4 regions of the Paenibacillus sp. FSL H3-0469 genome follow, and region 1 is predicted to be linked to each of the others. Evidence: riboswitches for the same ligand, from Rfam matches in the RefSeq annotation. Region 1 holds a riboswitch; each other region holds the start of a gene.
The links. Region 1 has a riboswitch for cyclic di-GMP ahead of NSS83_RS07750 (thiamine pyrophosphate-binding protein). Riboswitches for the same ligand answer to the same signal wherever they lie in the genome.
Positions count from the first base shown of each region.

Region 2: another riboswitch for cyclic di-GMP. It lies ahead of NSS83_RS25025 (PA14 domain-containing protein); the one in region 1 lies ahead of NSS83_RS07750 (thiamine pyrophosphate-binding protein).
Region 3: another riboswitch for cyclic di-GMP. It lies ahead of NSS83_RS28705 (PA14 domain-containing protein); the one in region 1 lies ahead of NSS83_RS07750 (thiamine pyrophosphate-binding protein).
Region 4: another riboswitch for cyclic di-GMP. It lies ahead of NSS83_RS22275 (choice-of-anchor A family protein); the one in region 1 lies ahead of NSS83_RS07750 (thiamine pyrophosphate-binding protein).

Region 1 is NZ_CP150302.1:1,743,860-1,749,654, forward strand. It holds gene NSS83_RS07745 (methyl-accepting chemotaxis protein) at 1-1,110, shown strand, start outside; cyclic di-GMP riboswitch class I at 1,613-1,709, shown strand; gene NSS83_RS07750 (thiamine pyrophosphate-binding protein) at 1,826-3,469, shown strand; gene NSS83_RS07755 (carboxymuconolactone decarboxylase family protein) at 3,521-3,901, shown strand; gene NSS83_RS07760 (hypothetical protein) at 4,053-4,403, shown strand; gene NSS83_RS07765 (3-oxoacyl-[acyl-carrier-protein] synthase III C-terminal domain-containing protein) at 4,543-5,535, shown strand; gene glpK (glycerol kinase GlpK) at 5,617-5,795, opposite strand, start outside.
Region 2 is NZ_CP150302.1:5,709,727-5,715,521, forward strand. It holds gene NSS83_RS25015 (UDP-glucose/GDP-mannose dehydrogenase family protein) at 1-1,261, shown strand, start outside; gene NSS83_RS25020 (sugar phosphate nucleotidyltransferase) at 2,128-3,501, shown strand; cyclic di-GMP riboswitch class I at 3,640-3,720, shown strand; gene NSS83_RS25025 (PA14 domain-containing protein) at 3,735-5,795, shown strand, end outside.
Region 3 is NZ_CP150302.1:6,576,605-6,582,399, reverse strand. It holds gene NSS83_RS28705 (PA14 domain-containing protein) at 1-4,119, opposite strand, end outside; cyclic di-GMP riboswitch class I at 4,100-4,201, opposite strand; gene NSS83_RS28700 (MFS transporter) at 4,287-5,504, opposite strand; gene NSS83_RS28695 (hypothetical protein) at 5,586-5,795, opposite strand, start outside.
Region 4 is NZ_CP150302.1:5,049,519-5,055,313, reverse strand. It holds gene NSS83_RS22275 (choice-of-anchor A family protein) at 1-2,741, opposite strand, end outside; cyclic di-GMP riboswitch class I at 2,824-2,917, opposite strand; gene NSS83_RS22270 (hypothetical protein) at 3,666-4,043, shown strand; gene NSS83_RS22265 (ASCH domain-containing protein) at 4,406-4,828, opposite strand; gene NSS83_RS22260 (YukJ family protein) at 4,928-5,677, shown strand; gene NSS83_RS22255 (hypothetical protein) at 5,656-5,795, opposite strand, start outside.

The DNA.
Region 1 (5,795 bases):
CTGGCAGCGCTGACATACCCGCTCGCGCGCTTCATTGAGAGAACGCTTACATCTTCATTTGAGGATATCTCCAATGTGACGCACACGATTGCCAAAGGCGACTTCACCAGCCGTGCCGACGAGAATGGCTCCATGGGCGACATTAGCCGCTCCTTCAACACCATGATTGACAAGCTCAAAAAAATCCTCACCGATGCCTCACAGATTACCCGTCAGGTTATGGACGCCAGCCGCGGGATTGAAGACAAGAATCAGAACCTGAAGTTTGTAATGGCTCAGGTGGCCTCCTCCTCCAATGAACTGGCTCTAGGTGCTAACGAAATCTCGGTGGATATCGCTGATATGACCGAATCGATCAAGGATATCGAAATCAAGGTCTCCAATTATACGAATTCCACCAAGGAAATGAATAGAAGGTCTGTACATACGCTGGAATTGGTAGAACAGGGACGGCAATCGGTGGATACCCAAGCCGAAGGCATGCGCAAGAACATCCAGGCTACCCAGAAGGTGGCGGATACGATTGAAGCCCTATCGCAGAACGCACGCGGCATTACGATGATAACCAAGACGATTACCGAAATTGCCGAACAGACTAATCTGCTGTCGCTCAATGCCTCTATTGAAGCTGCCCGCGCAGGCGAGCATGGCCGGGGATTCGCAGTTGTTGCCCAGGAGGTCCGTAAGCTGGCCGAGGAATCCACCGCTTCCACCAAAGAGGTGTTCGGACTGGTCCGCAGCATTGAAGCGGATATCAAGCAGGCCATCGATAATATCGCCATTAACGAAGAGGTAGTTCAGGTACAGAATGAGATGATAACAGAAACGGCTAACATCTTTGCTCAAATTGTGCATAGTGTCCAATACATAACCGAGCAGATCGCTTCCTTCTCCGCAGAGAGTGACCTTATGCTGGAGAGCGCACTCAAGATCTCCGGGGCAATCGAGAATATCTCAGCCATTACCCAGGAGACCGCCGCAGGGACCGAAGAGGTATCCGCAGCGATGAACGAACAGATTCACGCGCTGCAATCCGTGGCTGAGGAGACAGAGAAGATGACCTCCGCAGTCTTCAACCTGCAAAAAACAATTCATATTTTCAAATTCTAGCTCCGGCACAATGAGACACGCGCCTGCGGAAATACTGCGGGTGGTGTCTCTTTTTCTATGCAAAAATCAGATTGTTATGTAATATTCACAAATTGTTGAAATTGTGCATAAGGGTAAAAAATGTGTTTTGCACTTCTTTACTATAGTCGTTCTATTGTCATAGCTTGTCTATAAGTCAACAGCTCACATATCCGTTACTTAAGTCCTATCATTTAATTTTGCAATGCTGTATATCTAGCGAATTCTTAACATTTTGCAGTACCTCAGGATTGTAATGAGTCTTTATGCTTACTCTCCATAATAAGGGCCCGAAATTTTCATTTGCATTTTAAGACTTTAGTCTTCCAGGGACAACCATTTTCAAAAGTTTGAAATTCCAAATATTTAGCCATTTCAACTCCTGAATATTCGCCAAATTCCGAGTTTCTTCTCACTGGGGTTATTGACAAAAGAGGAGCTAGGAATATATTGTAAAGGAAAATTCTCCAAAGATTGATTTATAACCGCATACCGGCAAAATTCACCGAAAGGGAATGACGCAAAGCCATGGATCTACAGTCTCATTTCTGAAGTGGGATCATGACAGCCAGGTTGCTGAAAAACTGTGAACGCCTTAGGTTTCGCGTTTGATTATGGTGATTCGTGCAACAGACCTGTGCTCCAATATTGAGTACAGGTTTTCTATTGCTGACTTATACAAATAACAACATGCGGGGTGGATGTTCTGAAGACAGTTGCAGATTATATGGCGGAAGCATTGCACAATCTGGGAGTCACTCATTCTTTTGGAATCATAGGCAAATCTATTTGCCCCATCGCTTTGAAAATGGTTGACTACGGCATAGAGTTCATCCCCGGCCGGCACGAATCCAGCTCCGGCTTCGCCGCTGGCGGTTATGCTCTGAAGACCGGCAGCCTCGGGGTAGCCTTCGGCACTTCCGGTCCGGGCGGAACGAATCTTCTCACCGCTGCAGCGCATGCCAAGGCCAATAATCTTCCCGTCCTCTTCATCACCGGCCATCAGTCCATCAAGGAGCTGGGCATTCCCCAATGCCAGGATTCCACTTCTTATCTGGCTGATTTGGCGGATATGTTCCGGCCGGCCACCCTCTTCAGCAAGCTTGTTGAACGCGGCGATCACTTCAGCACGATTTTCAACCATGCCCTATCCATCGCCCTCGGTGACCGGAAAGGTCCGGTCCATCTCTGCATTCCGTTTGATGTGCAGACAGAGCGGCTCGCGGAATGCCGGATTGTTCTGCCGGAGCGCGAGGGACTAGTCAGTTATCAGAACTATGACCGGGTCATCTCGGCGATTAATCAATCCGTCAGCCCTCTGATCATTGCCGGTAAAGGCGTCAACCGCTCCGGGGCCCATCAGGAACTGGTGCAGCTGGCCGAAACCTTCAACATTCCTGTAGTCACCTCTCCAGGCGGCAAAGGCGCCATAGCTTATGATCACCCGCTCTACCACGGTCCTGTCGGCGTCGGCGGCTCCCCGCACGGCGATGAATTGCTGAACAACAGCGACCTGTTCATTGTTCTGGGCTCCCGTCTCAGCGATATGACTATCTGTAACCTGAAGCCGGAGAATCATCCGCAGCAGCTGATCCAGTTCGATGTAGATCCAACCTTTGTCGGCAAAATACTCACCTCATCCACCATCGCTGTCGGCGGAGACTTAAGGGACAACCTGGCACTGTATCTTCAGAAGCTGGACCCCTCTGCGGTCACCAAGCATGAAATTAATATTTCCAATGATTACAATGACGAGCTGCCCGTGCTGGCGGGACTATCTCTGGCTTCGGTAATGAGCACGATGAGCGAACAAATCCCCTACAACAGCAGCGTGTTCGTAGATGACGGCAGCCATGGGTTCAATGCTGTGAAATGGTTCAATGTCCGCAGGCCCGGCAGCTTCATATTTGATGCCTACTTTGCCTGCATGGGCAATTCAATTGGCATGGCCATCGGCGCCAAGACTGCCTCTCCCGGAGAGACCGTCTTCTGTATAACCGGTGACGGCTGTTTTATGATGCTCGGTGCTGAAATAAACACGGCCGTTTGCAAGGATATTCCGGTGATTTTCATCGTGGTGAACAATATGCAGCTGGATATGGCGCTCAAGGGCATGGAGAAAACGACCGGCCGGATTGACGGTACGATCTTCGAGGTTCCGATGGATGCTGTGAAATTCGCCGAATCATTGGGAGCAGCCGGCTTCCGCTGTGAGACGCAGGAGGAGTTCGCCGCCGCAATCCGCGAGGCTATCGCGCTTAACAAGACCTCTGTCATTGAGCTGCTGACTGACCGTGATGAGATGCCTCCCACGGCTCACCGCACGCTGGATCTTACGTAAGGAAGCCGTATTCGCACACATTTTCTAACCTACTGTCAGGAGGTCAAAAGCATGAAGCAGAACATGAACAGCGGACTCGATCATTTCACTGATCTCTCAGGAGATTACGGGGCCAAAGCCCTGGCTCCGATCAAAGAGCATTTCCCGGAATTAGCCGAGTATATCATGGGCAACGCCTATGGTGATATTTTTCAGCGGACCACAATTGGCTCTGACTGGAAAGAGATCGCGGTGATCTCGTCTCTGATTACGATGGGGCAATATGAGCAGTTAGGGGTTCATTATGTAATGGCGCTCCGCGTTGGCATGACCATCGAGCAGATCAAGGGGGTGCTGCTGCATCTAACTCCTTGCGTCGGTGCCCCCCGGGTGATTTCAGCCTTTAATGTGCTGCTGGATACCCTGGAGGAGATCAAAGAAAAATCTTCATAAATCTACAATTTTCGACTTTTGATTGCACATTTCAGTATGATCTGGTTATAATGAAGGCAAAATATCCCAAATCCAATTGCGATTTTGTCGAATAGAGTCGCAGAAATGAGGTTTTGGAGGTATTACAAATTACACTTAGGGAGAGATCAACATGGGACAATTTATTTTGAAGACAGACACTGCGAAGAAAGTAATCAATATTGAGCTGGAGGGAACTTTTTCTAACGAGGACGGGCTCAAATCTATACAGGCTTACCAGCAGACCATTAACCCGATCAGCCCTGCTGAATATGCATTAGAGATCGACTGCCGCAAGTTGAATGTAACGGCTCCTGATGTTGTACCGCTGCTTGAAGGCTGCTTCATCATGTTCAAGGCTGACGGCTTCCAGAAAGTGAGTCTTACCCTTGAAAATAACCCGATCCTCAAAATGCAGCTGGCACGTCTGGGCCGCAAAGCCGGACTTGAGAACCTGGAGATCACTTCAACCGTACAAGCTTAACAATTACAATTTAAACTAAAATCCGCAGCATGAAACGCACATATTCATTCATTGTTCTGGCTGCTAACGCCGGAAGAGAGTTTTGTAAGAAGCAGATTCGTGAGAAGTATAGCTAACAAAACTTTAGGAGGTCTGTACTATGGCGGGGATTCGCATTAAGGACATTGATATCTACCATCCAGACAAAAGAATCGGCAATGAGTTTTTCATTCAGCATTTTGATGACAAAGGTATTGATATCCGCGGACTGCTGGCTACTCTGGGCCGTGAAAACCGCTACAGCATCGACAGCCCGGATGAGAACTCCCTGACAATGGCTTTTGAAGCCGCAAGTAATGTTCTGGAGAAGACCGGTCTTACCGGCCCTGACATTGACCTGATCGCTTATGCAAGCCAGACCCCTGAATATATATTTCCTACGAACTCATTGATGATTCACCGCCTGATTAACGGGGCTTCGCATACCATCTGTATTGACAGCAATGCCAACTGTGCCGGAATGACCGCCTCCGTTGAGCAGGTCAGCCGCCAGATGATGGCGAACCCGAGAATCCGCCGCGCTCTGGTCATCGGCTCTGATTACGTGGCGCCTCATGCGGACAAGAATGATCCGGTATATTACGCGAACTTCGGTGATGCCGCTGCGGCGGTCATTCTGGAGCGCGATGAGCATTCGGTCGGCTTCATTGACTCTATCTACCAGACAGACACCTGTGTGTACGGCAACTCTCTGTTCCCGGCAGAAGGCCTGGCTAAGCTCGGACGCACCGGTGTTGCCGCAGGAGAGTTCAATGTGAAGTTCATTCCGTTCGATGATTCCATCTGCGTGGACGCTGCTTCCGAATCGATTAACATTCTGCTGAGCAACAACGGGATTGCCCCTGAATCGGTTAAGGCCGCCTGCTTCTCACAGCTGTCTCTTCCGAACATCCAGGCTGTCTCCGGCAAAACCGGCATTAACCCTGAGGCCGCAGTCTACATAGGCGATGAGTTCGGCTATACCTCGACCAGCAGCCCGTTCATCGCCCTTCACAAAGCCGTCACTACCGGGCAGCTTGAACGCGGAGACAAGGTCCTGTTCTGGACCGTTGGCGCCGGATGGCAGAATGTCGCATTTGTAATGGAGTACTAATCATACTGTTCATATTGTTCCAGCGTTAAAAAAACGGCCCGCAGCAGAGTCTCTGCCTGCGGGCCGTTTTTGTTCTTATATTTAAAGTCTGCCTTCGTGCTTGCTCTCATGCTTCTCCCAGCCCATCGTACGCGACACAGCATCCTGCCAGGCGCGGTATCTGCGTTCCCGCTCTTCAGGCTCCATCTGCGGCGAGAATACCTTCTCAGCGGTGTTGAAGCTCTCCAGCTGCTCACGGGTCCATACCCCGGAGGTGAGTC
Region 2 (5,795 bases), 3.8 Mb from region 1:
CTGTGTGGATAAGGATGAGGAGAAAATCAATAAGCTGAACCGGATGGAATCTCCCATCTATGAGCCGGGCATTGAGGCCCTGATCGAAATGAATCTGCGCGAGGGCCGGCTGAGCTTCTCGTCCGATCTTCAGGAGTCGGTCCGCCGCTCCGATATCGTCATTCTTGCCGTGGGTACACCTTCCTTGCCGGGCGGCGAAGCCGACCTGAGATATATTGAAGGAGCGGCTGCTGAGATTGCACAGGCGATGGAAGGCTACAAGATTATTATGACCAAGTCGACCGTCCCTGTTGGCACTAATGAGCGTATCCGCCAGCTGATCTCCTCCCTCACGAATCATCCCTTCGATATCGTCTCTGCGCCTGAATTCCTCCGTGAAGGCTCTGCCATCCGCGACACGCTTCATCCCGACCGGATCGTCATCGGACTGGATAATCCGGCCCTTGAGCCAACGATGCGCGAGCTTCATCAGGGCTTCACAGAGAATGTATTCGTCACGGATATCCGCAGCGCCGAGATGATCAAATATGCCTCGAATGCTTTTCTGGCGACAAAGATCTCCTTCATTAATGAGATTGCCAACATTTGCGAAAAGGTAGGAGCAGATGTCACCGAAGTCGCAGGCGGCATGGGGATGGACCAGAGAATCGGTTCGACCTTCCTGCAGGCCGGTATCGGTTATGGCGGCTCCTGCTTCCCGAAGGACACCAATGCGTTGATCCAGATTGCCGGTAACGTGGATTATGAGTTCAAGCTGCTCAAATCCGTCGTTGAAGTCAATAAAGGCCAGCGCTTCATGATTATCTCCAAGCTGCATGAATCGCTTGGCAGCCTGCGCGGCGCGGTCATCGGCATCTGGGGGCTTGCCTTCAAGCCCAATACCGATGATGTCCGCGAGGCCCCGGCCCGTGAGATTGTTGAGGCGCTGGTAGCCGAAGGCGCCATCGTGAAGCTGTATGATCCGATTGCGGCCGATAACTTCCGCAAGGAATACGATCACCCGCAGCTCCGCTGGTGCGGACTGGCGGAAGAGGCTGCCGAGGGCAGCGATGCTGTCTGCCTGCTGACCGACTGGAGCCAGTTCAAGGAGATCAACCTGCACCAGCTCGCCGGAACCATGCGCCGCCAGGTGCTGATCGACGGCCGCAACGTCTATAGCAAAGAGCAAATCGAAGGCACCGGCCTCGAGTACATCTCTGTCGGCCGCCCGCAGATGGGCGGGCTTAGCGGATTCTCCGCCAGCGTGGCTGGCGCGGTGTAAGGCCGGCTCAGCCTTGCTGAACGCGCCACGCCGGGGGTGGTCTGCGCGGTGAAATAAGAGGTATAAATCCCCTTGAATGCGCCGAAAGTGGGCTGCGCGGTGAAAAGAGAGGGATAAATCCCCTTGAATGCGCCGGAAGTGGGCTGCGCGTTGAAAAGAGAGGGATAAATCCCCTTTAATGCGCCGGAAGTGGGCTGTGCGTTGAAAAGAGAGGTATAAATCCCCTTTAATGCGCCGGAAGTGGGCTGCATGGTGAAATGAAGAGCATTAGTGCCCCTGATTTCTCGAATGTTGGCTAAATGAGCAAATGAAGAGCACAAGTGCCTGTACTTAAACTAACCAGCTTCTGCCGCCGCAAACTTATGCGGCGAGCCCTTGGCACAAGAGTCTTGAATTCCGGTCTTGAATTCCATTGTCTTGGATTCTCTTGTCCTATACTCTTGTTCTTTCCAGCCGCTAACTCAGCGGTGACGCCTTGGAACAAGCGGCACTTAAGAGTCTTTGAGCCTCTGAGCCTTTGAATCTTTCGCCGCTGGAACAATATAGCGGCAGCCCGGCCCCCTTGCCGCTACAACAAGCGGCAATACCCGGATCTTTAGCCGGGAGCTTCGCCTGCGGGCGAAGCGGATATAAAAAGTAAAGCCGGTTATGAAATGGAGTGGAGAGGAATTTTGGAGCTGTAGGAGCGTTAGCGTCCGCCTTTGTCTCCGGATGTTATCTGCTGCAAGCAATATAATCAACAACATCTGGAGACAACAGCGGCCGTAAGCCCAAAATTCCTTGCAGCGACCCTCATAACAGGCGGGATTTTAACACACAGCCGAAATAAGAAATACCCAATAACAATACGATACGGAGGGTTCACTATGAAACTAGTACTTCTATCAGGCGGCTCCGGCAAGCGGCTCTGGCCGTTGTCCAATGATTCACGCTCCAAGCAATTTCTGAAGGTACTGGCAAGTCCGGCAGGTGAACCGGAATCAATGGTACAACGGGTATGGAGACAGCTGGAGGAGAACGGCATGGCCGGGTCCTCTTATCTGGCGACCGGACGCAGCCAGGTGGAGATGATCCAGAGTCAGCTCGGCAGCGAGGTGCCGATCATCGTGGAGCCGGAGCGGCGGGATACCTTCCCGGCCATTGCGCTGACGGCGGCCTATTTGTATTCCATCGCGGGGGTGTCTCCAAGCGAGACCGTGGCGATTCTGCCGGTGGACCCATACGTGGAATCCTCCTTTTTCGAAACGGTGCTGCAGCTGGAGAACACCATGCTGGTGAGCGGGGCGAACCTGGCGTTGATGGGCGTAGTTCCCGAGCATGCTTCGGAGAAATACGGCTACATTATTCCAACCGGCGCAGATGCGGGAGCGAATGGTTATCTGCAGGTCAGCCACTTTCAGGAGAAGCCGGACCGTGTGCAGGCCGAGGAGCTGATCAGCCAAGGCGCGCTCTGGAACTGCGGGGTGTTCGCCTTCCGTCTGGGTTACCTGCTGGATATCCTGCAGCGCAAAGGATTGCCGCTGAATTACGAGGAGCTGCAGAAGCAGTATAAGCTGCTGTCGTCCATCAGCTTCGATTATGAAGTGGTGGAGAAAGAGGAGAACATCGTCGTGCAGCCGTACGCCGGATTCTGGAAGGACCTGGGTACCTGGAACACCCTTACCGAAGAAATGAGCAGCAACCATGTCGGTAAAGGCTTCGTAACAGCAGACTCCGAAGGCACCTGTCTCATTAACGAGCTGGATATTCCGATTACCGTGATCGGGGCGAAGGATCTGATTATCGCCGCCAGCCCGGACGGTATTCTGGTGACGCACAAGACCGAGAGTCCGCGGATCAAGGAAGTGCTGAAGTCTTTTGAACAAAGACCGATGTACGAGGAACGCCGCTGGGGTCATTACAAGGTGATAGATTATGTGAAATATGATGAGGGCAACGAGGTGCTGACCAAGCGGATTTTCATCAATGAGGGTAAAAATATCAGCTATCAGCTGCATCACAAACGCAGTGAAATCTGGACCTTCGTCAGCGGGGAAGCCAGTATTGTCATCAATGAGAAGATGCATACGGTGAAGGCGGGAGATGTGGTGCGGATACCGGAAGGGACCAAGCATGCCATTCTTGCTCTTACCGATGTGGAGTTCATTGAGGTGCAGACGGGGTCGGAGCTGGTAGAGGAAGATAATATCCGTATTACTCTGGACTGGGAGGATATAGCGCTACATCAGTTCATTTCGTAGGTCTAACTTATCTATTTAACCATTTGTTACAGAATCAAAACAGGTACTCGGAACTATTTATTCGGAAAAATTCGCGTTTGCTCTACAAAAAAATTGCATAAAGACGATAATTTACGGTAAGAGGGATTGATCCTTCCAAAACGACAAAGGCAAACCTGATCGAAAGACAGGGACGCAAAGCTATAGGGCCTTCGCAAGAGTGGCAGCCTGGCTACCGAAAGGAAGAGAATATTGTGAAAACTTACCGTAAGTCTCGTTTGCTCTGCGCTGTGCTGTCGCTGGCCGTGGTATTGTCTGCTGTACCTGTGGGACTGGGAATCGCCCCTTCCACCGTCAAGGCTGCCTCCTCTGAAGGAGCGCCGGTGAACCCTAACGCCTCAGCGGAGGCGGTCAAGCTGCTGAATAATCTGTATGGTATCTCGGGAAATGGAATCATTACAGGCCAGCATGACTATTTCGAGAGTCCGGATGAGCTGAGCAACAAGCTGAAGGGAACAAGCGGACAATACGCAGCACTGCATGGTTATGAGCTGGGAGCAATCGGTGGGCAGAGTGAGAGCGGAGTAGCTGCACAACGCAAAAATATCGTCTGGAGTGCGACGAACTGGTCCAGAGCGGGCGGCATTGTCGCCATGACCTTTCACCAGAATCTGCCGGGCACCAAGTACGAATGGTCCAATGTGCAGAAGTCAATCACCCAGGCGCAATTTAACAAATACGTAACCCCCGGAACGCCAGAGTATAATGCTCTGATCACCGATTTGGATAAAGTAGCTGTCTCTCTGAAAAGCCTGCGGGATGCTAAGGTTCCGATCCTCTGGAGACCTTACCACGAAATGAACGGCGGCTGGTTCTGGTGGGGGAAGAAAGATAATTTTACATCCCTGTGGAATATTATGTATGACCGGTTCGTGAACGTTCATCAGTTAAATAATCTGCTCTGGGTATGGAACCCGAATGCGCCTAATGCAAACTCCGATCCCTATCCGCGGACTTATCCGGGTGCGGACAGAGTGGATGTGCTGGCAGCAGATATATATAATAACGACTACTCCAATAAATATCATGATGATCTGACCAGTCTGGCTGGCGGCAAACCGATCGGCATCGGCGAGAATGGTGAAATGCCGAACATCTCGAAGCTGAAGCTGAATCAGCAGAATTACGTGTTTATGATGAACTGGGGCAAGATGCTCTACGAGAATAACAGCACAGCTACGATCAAGAATTTTATGAATGACAGCTACACACTGACCCGTGACCAATATAAGGCCTGGTCTGCTCCGGCGGCGGCTCCTAAGCCAACCGCAACGCCGACGCCTACAGCAACGCCGACGCCGACACCGACACCGACGCCAACCGCAACGCCGACACCGGCGCCAACCGCAACACCGGCGCCAACCGTTGCGCCGAAGCCGGTCCCAACCTCCGGTGATCCGGAGAGTAAGCCTGCCCAGAATGGCTTGCTTGGAGAATACTTCAAGAACATGACGCTCTCGGGAACACCGGTTATGGTCCGTAACGATGATGTCATCAGCTTCAATTGGCGTCAGAGTACTCCTAATGCCGCACTCGGCGTAGATTACTTCTCGATCCGCTGGACCGGCCAGATTAAGCCGGCTTACAGTGAGAGCTATCAGTTCTATACTACATCGGATGACGGTATCCGCTTGTGGGTGAACGGTACAGCCGTCATTGACAGCTGGGTTAAGCAGAGCGGAACGGCCCGCACAGGAACCATAGCCTTGACTGCCGGGCAACTATACGATATCAAGGTAGAGTATTACGAGAATGCAGGCGATGCGAATGTCCATCTGATGTGGCAGAGCCCCAGCCAGGTGAAGGGAACCGTACCTTCAAGTGCACTTTTCTCCAGAGCAGGCAACACATCCATACCTGCTCCGGCTGCAACAGCAGTACCGACAACGGTACCAGCAGCGACAGCAGTGCCAGCACCGACAGCAACGCCGGCACCAGTAACGACACCAATGCCAACACCAGCACCAACACTGACGCCAGCACCGACACCAGTGCCTACGCCAACGCCGACAGCGGCTCCTGTTCCCGTTCCTTCTCCTACAGCAACACCGGTGGATCTGCCGGTAGAAGTCCCTGCTGCCAATGGGTTGTACGCGGAATACTTCAATAACATGACGCTATCGGGCGAACCCGCTGCAGTGCGCACCGATGCGGTGCTTGATTTCAACTGGCGCCAAGGCTCGCCGGATGCCGCTATCGGCGTAGACTTCTTCTCTGTCCGCTGGAGTGGCAAGATTAAGCCGCTGTACACAGAG
Region 3 (5,795 bases), 2.9 Mb from region 1:
GCTCATTTGTACGCTGAAGACAATTTTCCCCGGTTCAAACTGGATTACATTCACTGGTGTTCCTGCTATACTGCCAATCTCAAGCTCTATGTCCGGGGTCTCTGCGCGCAAATCCATGACTTCAAGATCATTGGCATTATAGGTGACTGTAACTCTGCGCTCGGATTTGTCACTTTTATAAGGGATGATCATTACAAAATTAAGCTGAGTATCCTTTTCCGGCTTGATCGTTACTGCAGGAGTCGTTGTTTTCTTCAAAAGCTCTGACCAGTCGCTGGTGGCTCCTGCATTCTTAGCCCGGACACGATAAGCGTGCATTGTATTGGGCTCAAGTCCGCTGTGTGTGTATTCCAACTGATTGGAATTCGAAATCACTTGTCCATCTACTTCCAAATCATAGCCGGATGCACCATTCACGGAATCCCAGGCAAGCTTGACCGAATTCACAGTAACTTCGCCTCTAAAATTCTTAGGCACCTCTGGTGCTGTAACCCCAGTTACAATCGTAGTCCATTCACTCCAATCACTTACGACCTGAGTGTTCTTGGCCCGTATCCGGTAATTGTGCTTAGTGTTTGGCAGCAATCCGGTGTGTGTAAAAGTTACCTTGCTACCATTGTCTATAATTGTACCGTCCGCTTCAATTTCATAGCCGGTGGCTCCCTTAACGGAATCCCAGGATAATCGGATTTGATTGCTCTTGGTCTCAGTCTTTACGTTTCCCGGAATCCCGAGTACGGTTGAAATCGTCAGCGGTTCGCTCCATTCTCCAAGGAAGCTTCCCTGCTTCGCTCTGACCCGATAATTATGCCAGGAATAGGGTTCTAATCCAGTATGCTTATAGGATAGCGATTCTTCGTTATTCAGAACTTCACCATCTACCAGGAGATCATAGCCGGTCGCACTCTCTACCTTATCCCACGTAAATTCAATACTTGTATTCTTGGCTAAGGCCTTCAGATTAGAGGGTTTGCCGAAGGTAGTGGTTGCAGATACGTATCCGCTCCACTCGGCAGCTCCCGCCGCATTTATAGCTCTTACCCTATATTTGTGGGTGGAGAAGGGTGCCAGCTTCTTATGGATGTAGAGGTTATCCGTAACATTAAGAATGGTTGCCCCATCCAGTTCAATATCGTAACTTAGCGCACCTGCAACTATGTCCCAAGTTATTGTAATTTCGTTGCTCTTCGCTGAAGTCTGAATATTAGCAGGAACGCCGGCATGAGTGGAGTAAACCATCGTTTGGGTCCAGCTTCCGACTCTCTCATCATTCTTCGCCCGCACTCTGTAGGTATGCTCTGAATTCAATGCTAGCTGTGAATGTGTGAATTCTAGCTTCAATTCATTATCCAGAACGTCTCCATCTACCTCGATGTCATACCCCGTTGCTCCGGTAACTGGGTCCCATGCCACATGCACAGAGCTTCCTTCCACTTGTGCTGTAAGATTCTGCGGAACTCCGGGCAGAGTATGCACGGTGATGGTATTGCTCCATTCACTGATTCCATCATCGTTCTTAGCTCGTACACGATAACTGTGCTTACTGTTAGATTGGAGACTTCCATGTATATATGAATTATCCAGGATGTTATTATTTACGGTTCCGTCTACCTCCAAATCATAGGAGGCGGCTCCTGATACAGCATCCCAGTGCAAATGAATTGACTGCTCGTCTGCCGTTCCCTGCAGCTTAGAAGGTACTCCAACCAGAGTAGTCTTCGTAACCACTTCACTCCATGCCCCTGCTCCGCTGCTGTTCACCGCCCGGATTCGGAATACTTTGGGCATGTTCGGATTCAGATCAGTCTCCTGGTAAGTTAGCACGGCTCCTATATTCTTCGTACTGTTATTAACCTCGATTTCATAACTGGAGGCACCGATGACCGGCTCCCATTCGAGAGTAATGGTATGGCTTGTTGCATTCATTTGAATATTCAGTGGTGCAGCTGGCAAGGTCCAATAAGATGAAGTGATTGACCACTCCCCTTTGATGTCGCCACTGATTGCCCGGATACGATAGAGATGTTCAGTTCCCGGACTAAGCTCCCCCTTGGAAAAATCAGGTTCACTGCCGAGGACAGTAACCTCCTTATCGAATTCCACTTCATATCCATCTGCATTAAACAAAGCAGGCCAGTTCAATGTAATGGCTGAGTCTGTTGCACTAGCATTTATTGCTGGTATAGAAAAAGGTCTTAAAGATACAGAGGGAATCACTTCACGGGTCTGTTGCTCGCTCTCCCACGATAAGCTGGCCTGAGGATTCCCCATATCATTAGCGTATTCCATCTTCAGGTCATATTTTTTCCCCGCTTCAAGCTGGATGGTGCCTTGCTCCACATGCTGCTTCGTTGTCCAGGCATCCACCAGGAGCTGATCATTCACCCAGAGTCTGACTCCACCTGACGTTCTGGCGGAGAAGGTATATTGATCTGTATAGTTAGGTTGAATTTGCCCTGTCCATCTTACTGAGAAATGCTGGTCTGCTATCCCCGGCACACCCAGAACAGGTGGGCCAGCCAAAGAAATAGATTCATCCACCTTCACGGCCTTCTTGCCCGTAAAATCATTGCCGCTGTAATACTCGGCCTTAAGGCCCGACAGAACATACTTCAACAATGTACGTCCAGCTTGCTCATTCCCCGTATGTATTATAGGTCTTTGGTTCGAGATGACATTTCCGCCTACTGCAAATAATCCGCCTGTGGTGATATTAAGATGATTATTCACACTGACGTTGTCCCGGACAAACAGATCTCCCTGCGCTACATTTAGTTCTGCCCTTGAATTATTGGAAACCACTTCTCCAATAGACATTTCTTCGTCTACATTCATAGTTACCATAGTATTGATATTCATATTGCCTTGTACTACTATCCGTTCCGCGGATAGATCGAGCGAACCATTGTTATAGACCAAAGAACCTGCAAACAATTCATTATCTACTTGTACATTGGAATTATTATTTAAATGCACCGTCCCCTGTACCCATAGATTACCTAGATTCTCATCTGGTACAGGGTTGATAACATTAACATCCAACTCCGTATTGGCATTTAATCCTCCACGGAGGATTAGCGACCCGTACACCGTTACATTCAGCTTCCGGTTCGTATTCATGCCGTCGACGATTACAATGACAGGCTGTTCTGCGCTTCCGAACGTCACGCTTGATTCTAAATTCAATTGTCCGACTGCAATAATTGCAGGCTTCTTGCCGCTGGAGCGGATAGAGCTTTGAATAGCTTCAATATCCGAATTTCCTATTGCCACTGCATGTTGGCTAACCTGCTGTATTTGTTGTTCAATAGATTCTATTTGTTCGCGGATATGGCGGGAGATTTCTACCTGCAGGCCGTTCACCCTAATAAAAGGCGGAGCGTTGTGTATGTTGGTCATGCTTCCCGATAGAAGAACTTTGTCACCAACAACCTTATTGGGTTCAAAGGGCATACTTATTTGAGGCGGTATCAAGGCGGGAGTGTATGTATTAACCAATGAAAGTTCTATGCTATTGAGAGCCGTCTCCATTCCAGCAGCATTGATTTGACTTAACGTGAGTCTTCCATCTTCGACAGCAACCTTCTTCTTGACTGTTCTATGCTGCCCTGCTTCAAGAGTGAGTCCGTCCATCACTTTGATATTCTCAACAGAAAGGGAGTTGTTGCTGCTATATACAGAGTCACCTACGGTTACCGAGACTTCATAAGTACCATTGTCTAGTGCAATTTCCCATTTTCCATCCGGATGGATTCGTGTAAGGCTACTTATGCCGGAGTCATCGTATGTATCTCTTGAGACTGTTGCATCGGTATGATCCATGTTCCAGCCGTAGGAGTATTGGTTTTTGACGCTAAAAACGGCTCCAGAATCTGCAAGCTCTCCGTCCTGTACAGGGGCTTCTTCGGGCTGAAACCGGATCCTGAGAATACTGTCCTGTGCGGAAATTTTCATCCCTGAGAATTCTACAAAAGGTGCAAGAATTTGAGCCAAAATGATAAAACACAGTACCTTACATATAAAGCTTTTCCTATTTGTCATAAAAGACCTCCGCTCATTTAACACTTCAATTAAAAAAGGGCGCAAAAAAACCACCGGAAAGAGCGGCCCGGCTACCATTCACAGATGGGTATCTCCCGCCCTGTGGTAAGGCCCGTGGCTTTGCGTCCCTGACTTTCGTACAGGTTTGCCTTTTTAGTTCTAATGGTTAAATTCATGCGAAATCATTTTGAATTCACTTCAAATACAATCTGTACTTACCTTGGCAATAATACCCTATATTTGAATCATATAATATTGTTATTTCTGTGAACATTTAAACCCAGCATCTTCCGCACCACCACCCAGCTCCCCAGCGGCGCCGCACCTAGCAGCAGCATAAGCAGCGTAATGGTCTGCGGAGATTGGTCCAGTGACAGCACGGCGATGAAGATCAGCAGACCAAGGAGGCGGCCGCTCATCAGGCTAAGCTCTCTTAGCACTACCAATTCCACGCGTTTGCCGGCGCTCTCCTCGGACACTCCCATAAGGTCGAAGCTGGTGGACAGCATCGGCAGCATGTAGAGCGGCAGGCAGAGTGAGGTCCCGATTCCCATGATCAGGAGGGTGGTAAAATTCACCTTCCACAGCAGCGGAAGAAGGAAGGCGATGAGCAGCAGACTGCCTGCCAGCATACCGCCGAGCCGGGCACGGGGCTTGAACCATCTGCCGGCCGCATAATAGCTGATCAGGGAGACGGCGGAGGTCAGCAGGGCGAACTGTCCCAGCTTGCTCTCCTCCTGTGCAGCAATGTAGACGAGCAGACCGATCAGGAAGGAGAATACGCCTTCCCGGATACCCTGGAACACTAGCGCCGCCGCAACTGGCCGCCAAGGACTGCGCCTGCGGGTAAGCTCGCGCCAGGGCTCCAGCCAGAGATAGGCTTCGCCGCGCGGCCGTTTGCGCAGCCAGAAACTTAGCACAGCAGCCACCCCATAGATACATAAAGACAATATGAATACCATACGGTAGCCTTGTCCGCCTTGCCAGCGGGAGATCATCCAGCCGGACACCCAGGGGCCGGCTATTCCCGTCAGGGAACCCAGCAGACCCATCCACCCGTTATAGAAATCGCGGTTCGCAGCGTCCGTAATCTCGAAGAAAACAATGTTAAATGCCAGCCAATACAGCCCGATGGATAGCCCGAGGACCCCACCCAGCGGCCAAATATAATGCACTGCTTCTTCGCGAAGCCACAGCACCAGCAAATAAAAAAAGCCCGATACGGCAATTCCCAGCCGCAGGGCATTCATTTTGTTATGTTCTTTCACCCACTTGCCGCCCAGCCAAAAGCTGAGACCCACGGCAAGCTGCTGGGCCACGGTGAACCAGCCGATCATGGCGAAGTTCTGCCGGCTTTTCCACAGATATACGTTGAGGAACGTCCCTGCAAGCACTGTAGCCAGAAGGTATAGCCCGCCTACAGCCAGCAGCAGCGCCGCCTGTCCCCGTTCTGAACCTCTCATGCTTAACCCTCCCTGCTCGTCCTAAGACACTTCATCTATAACTAACATGTCCAGACGGCAGGGAAAGCATGAATCCGATATTTATTCGGCTGCGGTGCTGAGATTGCGGACAAGCTGGATACGGTCTTCCTGCGCCAGACTGTGCTGGACATGGAAGCAGGAAGGGCATACGTACAGATTCAGCGCGAAGGGAGGCTTCAGCACGGCTGCGCCGCCCAGCGCTTCCGGCGTTGCCGGGGTGAACCCGTTCACCTGCTGCGTACCGGAGTGAAGCATCAGCTCATGGCATTG
Region 4 (5,795 bases), 3.3 Mb from region 1:
ACAACCGGTGTCGGCGTTGGGGCCGGTACTGTGGTAGCTATCGGAGTTGCTACAGGTCCAAGCGGCAACGGATCATCATTCACAACCACATCATTACTCACGATAAATCCGATGATCGGAGTCGGCGTAGGCACTGGAGGGAAACTGAACGGCGGCGATGTTGGCGCTGGCGTTGTTACTGGTGTCGGATCTGGCGTTGGTGCCGGTGTTGGCTCTGGTGTCGGCGTTGGCGTTGGTGTCGGCGTCGGTGTTGGTGTCGGTGTCGGCGTTGGTGTCGGCGTCGGTGTTGGTGTTGGTGTTGGTGTTGGTGTCGGCGTCGGTGTTGGTGTCGGCGTCGGCGTTGGTGTCGGTGTTGGCTCTACCGTCGGCGTTGGTGTCGGCTCTGCCGTTGGCGTTGGTGTCGGCGTTGGTTCTACCGTCGGTGTTGGCGTTGGCTCTACCGTCGGCGTTGGTGTCGGCTCGGCCGTTGGTGTCGGTGTTGGCTCTACCGTCGGCGTTGGTGTCGGCTCGGCCGTTGGCGTTGGTGTCGGCGTTGGTTCTACCGTCGGTGTTGGCGTTGGCTCTACCGTCGGCGTTGGTGTCGGCTCGGCCGTTGGCGTCGGCGTCGGTTCTACCGTTGGTGTCGGTGTTGGCTCTATCGTCGGCGTTGGTGTTGGCTCTACTGTCGGCGTAGGCGTTGGTGTCGGCACCGCTGTCGGTGTTGGTGTCGGCTCTACCGTTGGCGTTGGTGTCGGTACGGCTGTCGGCGTTGGTGTAGGTTCTACCGTTGGTGTTGGCGTAGGCACCGCTGTCGGCGTTGGTGTTGGCACTGCCGTTGGCGTTGGTGTAGGTTCTACCGTTGGTGTTGGCGTCGGCACCGCTGTCGGCGTTGGTGTTGGCACTGCCGTTGGCGTTGGTGTCGGTACGGCTGTCGGCGTTGGTGTCGGCTCTGCCGTTGGCGTCGGTGTCGGTACTGCTGTCGGTGTCGGTGTTGGCACTGTTGTTGGCGTCGGTGTTGGCAACGCTGTTGGCGTCGGTGTTGGCACTGCCGTTGGCGTTGGTGTTGGCTCTGCCGTTGGCGTTGGTGTTGGCACCGCTGTCGGCGTTGGTGTTGGCACTGCCGTTGGCGTTGGTGTCGGTACGGCTGTTGGTGTTGGCGTCGGCTTCACGGTTGGTGTTGGCGTCGGCTTCACTGTTGGCGTTGGTGTTGGTTTCACAGTTGGCGTTGGTGTCGGCTTCACTGTTGGCGTTGGTGTTGGCTTCACTGTTGGTGTTGGCACCGCTGTCGGTGTTGGCGTCGGCTTTACCGTTGGTGTTGGCGTCGGCTTCACGGTTGGTGTTGGCGTCGGTTTCACTGTTGGTGTTGGCGTCGGCTTCACGGTTGGTGTTGGCGTCGGCTTCACTGTTGGCGTTGGCGTCGGCTTCACTGTTGGCGTCGGCTTCACGGTTGGCGTTGGTGTTGGTTTCACAGTTGGTGTTGGCGTCGGCTTCACTGTTGGCGTTGGTGTTGGTTTCACAGTTGGCGTTGGTGTCGGCTTCACTGTTGGTGTTGGTGTCGGCTTCACTGTCGGTGTTGGCGTCGGCTTCACTGTTGGTGTTGGCGTCGGCTTTACGGTTGGTGTTGGCGTCGGCTTCACAGTTGGCGTTGGCGTCGGCTTCACTGTTGGCGTTGGCTTTGGAGTTGGAGTGCACACAGGTGTAGGTGATGGTTTTATGGTCGGTGTCGGTGTTACTGTTGGAGTCGGTGTTACCGTCGGTGTTGGTTTCACTGTCGGTGTAGGCGTTACTGTCGGTGTTGGCGTTACTGTCGGTGTAGGTTTCACTGTCGGCGTTGGTGTAGCCGTTGGTGTCGGTGATGGACTAGGTGTCGGCGTTGCGGTCGGCGTCGGACTCGGCGGCGGCCCCTCTCCCTCGTACATTCCAAGGTGCATCTCAACCCCGCCGCTAAAAAATTTTGCAATCAGGGTCCCGTACAGCTCTGCTCCGGCATAATGAACATCCGCTTGGGGGGCGAGAATACTACCATAGAAAGAGGTATAAGCGATATTCACCTCAGAAGCCTCGTAAAAGTTGAACAACACTTGACTGGCTCTGCCGTTATTCATTGCAAAACTAGGCACATTGACTGTAGACCCGCTAATATTAATAATCAACGTAGCGTTCGGGGCAATGTTAAACTGGATATTATTTGTTTTTGCCAGAGTCGGGGCATCCAGATGAACAACATTGAAGGCATCCGGCGCATTTATGGTTAGTGTCCCATAGTTATTGGCTACCGATTTCGTATCGGCCAAGGCCCCATACTCTGTAGATCGGGAGATCAGCATCTGCTGCTCGGCGGCAAAATCAATCGGGCTGGCATTTTTCTTCCCGCCTTTGATGTTGACACCAGGCTCATTGGCGGTAAAGCTATCCCCAAATACCACATTTCCATAGATCTCTCCACTGCCTGAATGTACAAAATTCTTGCCGGCCACAAGTACATCCGTCGGCGCAGCATCCCTGTATGCTCTGGCTACCCCGTAACCTCCGGTGAGGGTAATGTTCCCTGCCGCTGCCAGGCGGCCTTCAATCTGATCATTGCCTTGCGTAAAATCCCCGAGAATAAAAGCATTAAAATTCCCTGCGATTCCTAAAACCGGTGTTGGAGTATACGGTACCCCTGAAGCTGCTCTAACATCTGTCCCCCACGTAAAGGCACTGGATAAGGTCAATAGGCCCGCCATTATGATGGCGGCTGTTTTACGTACTCTTTTTTTCAATAGTCCACACCTCCTAGTTACTATTCTATGAATCTGTCACGCGACTATAACAACAAAAAAGACCGCCACGAAGGGTTAGCTTCACGGCGGCCGGACGACCTTAGCCTCAACTTATAGAGACAGTAGATTCCTGACTTTGCGTCCCGTTCTTTCGATACGGTTTGCGTTTGTACATGATTTCGGTATGAAATTGTGATTTGCTTATGTAAATTCGTTGTTGAGTCTATGACATTTGTTACTTTTGTACTAATTTCAGTTTATCCGCTCGCCCACCCTATTGTCAATCCATTCCCAGTATATTTCTTGAAATTATTTTCGCGATGACTCCTCATTTAACCCTTGTACCATAAGGGTTTATGGGCGAGTCTCTTTTTAGCCGCCGACGAAAAAAGTCGAGAAATCAGAGAATTGGCTGCAGCCGTTTATCTCTCTTCTCTATAATTATATGAATTTATATTATTAAAATTTGATGCATTTGTCCTATTTTATTAGTCTCACCCCGTCTCGGCTTACTGTCCGCTCCTATTCAATGCAATTTTACCTATTTGCGGGCATGTCAGCTCTAAAAAAAGTGCCGCCCATAGGGACGACACCTGCTAATAGAATTCATATATTTTGAATAAAATGTCGCCTAGGCAGACCCGAATAGCTGAATCCAGCCAATCATCGATACCCATAGCGGAACACTTAGAATGATCCCGAATACCAAACCACGGCGGAGACTTCCTTCATGACTCATTGCCATTCTCCTTTGAGCTGATTTATTTTTCAATCTTTATTATTTCAATTTTAATATATAATAATTCGTTCTATTTTTTTGTGAAAAATATCACATTATTTAAGTTAATTTATAAAACCCATTGATTAATTTTTGAAAGGTGAGTTACAATGCGAATATACGTTCTCTTCAAGGAGTTGAGAGGGATGCACAGAGCAGAGAGCCAGGATAACCTGCTGGTCAAATCCTATATTTTGCTGCCGCTTATTCTATCCGCCTTCGAGCGCGATGCTTCTGCTATATCCTCAGAGCTGCGCACGCCTGCGCCTTATCTGGAGGTGATCCAGAGGGCCGTCCATGCCGCTTCTGCCGATCTGCGGGAGACCCGTGCCGGGATGCGCGCCCGTGGTCTGAAGGTCTATGAACAGCAGCGGCTGGAGGCGGGCGTTGAAGCCAGATTCGTCTGCAGGGGTTATCACGAGCGGATGCTGCTGCTGGATGATGTGATTGCCGCCCAGGCCACTCTGCATATGCGCAGATATCTGGGTATGGAGAAGACGGAGCAGGGCCCGAAGCAGAGCTAACAAAGAAGCCTGCCGCAAGCGGCAGACTTCTGCATGAAATGATCACCCGGATGCGGTTACATTAACAACGTCCAATACCCTAACGTGCCGCATATAACCACCACAGCTACCGGATACAGGATTCTCCGGCTCACCTGATCCCGGAACGCAAGAAACAAACAAAGCATACAAAGCCATGCAATTAGAAGGCTTCCCATCTATTATGCATACGCTCCTTCCCGGCATTTCTGCCCCTCTCCAGCGGTAGACCGCCTCAGAGCACAACTATCCTTATATATAGGAAGATTTCCCGCCGAATATCCCAATTATACCAGCTGATAACCAATCCAGAGCAATTTTTCTTCAAAATGCCGGCAAGAAATTCACAATTCCTCTTCCAGCACAGGATATTCCCAGAAACCCAGACGTCCCTTAGCAGGTATAGGATGTACCAGCGGAACAACTTCCTCCAGCTTCCAGGCATACCTTCCTTCGGCATAATTGCCGAATACATATTCATTGCCACCCGGCCAGCCTTGCTGCGCAAGCTCCGGCGTCACCTCACAGCAATCCGCAAGGCGGCTGACCGCAATGATCCTGCCGGTTGGCAGATTGTCCGCAGTGTAGCCGTGACGGGCCAGCAACGACTGATACGGCTCCGTCCGGCAGATCGCCTTATTCACCTGCATCCCGGCATGAATGGCTAACTCCCCCCGGTAAGCGGTCCGCCAGCTCCGGGTTTCGATTTGTTTTTCTCCCAGCGCAATTAAGGTGGCCCACGGCTGGCGAATGGTTAGGCATTTCATAGGTGCAGCTTGCCTCCTTATCTTGATCAACTTTTTACTAAGAATTACTATGGCCTCCTATGGGAAAGAATAATAGCTATGAAGGAGGACTGATGAGCGATGGGTAACGGATTAGATCAAGGGTATGGGGTATTAAAATGCAAATTATCCAATGAGAATACCATATATAAGCTAGGCTACAAAAACAATCATATCCAGGTGCTGGTTGACGTTGAAGACGATGACCACAAAAAGTATAGATTAGCCATCAACATCCAATCAAGCAATAAAGCCGAGCATTTACCGGAAGACACTGCCAATCAGGTACTTTATTATGTGGGCGAAGATTTAAAATCGGAAGAAACAGCCCACTGGCTCAAGCTTGAGTCCGGCTTCACGAAGATCACCAGGGAGAACCGGAGCCTTGCCCTTGACTACATCCGGGGAAACCTCGTGATCCCTAACAAGATGGTGGCTCTGCCTAATACAGGCGGGAATGAACTGCAGGACAGCGATCCTCACAATAATCTCTATGACAAAATAACCTCTTACATCGAGGAAGCACACAAGCAGAGGGCCACCCTGTATGCGTTCGGCGAACCTTGGGGGCCTGTGGATAAACCCGACAAATACTTCGGCTTCTCTCCTGGACAGGGCGTTCATAATATCCACATGAATCAAGGCAATGCGGGCGGGTACGCCCGAGAAAATGGTACATGGCAGGACGGCGGAGTGCTTATTCATTTCCAGAACACGAACAGATGGGTGGCTATCTTCCTGGCCTTCCAATCCCAATCCTGGTGTACTAACGACCAGGGAGATGCCACTAAGCCGGTTAGTGAATGTAATCATACCAATGCTTTGTCATGAGCCAACACCATCGCATTAACCGCTGATACGATAGCCTTGGCATCCAACTGTTCATCCAGCCTCAAATGAAGTTGTAAGGTAGCAACTGGTGAATGGTTAGCAGAAACGATGAGCTCAA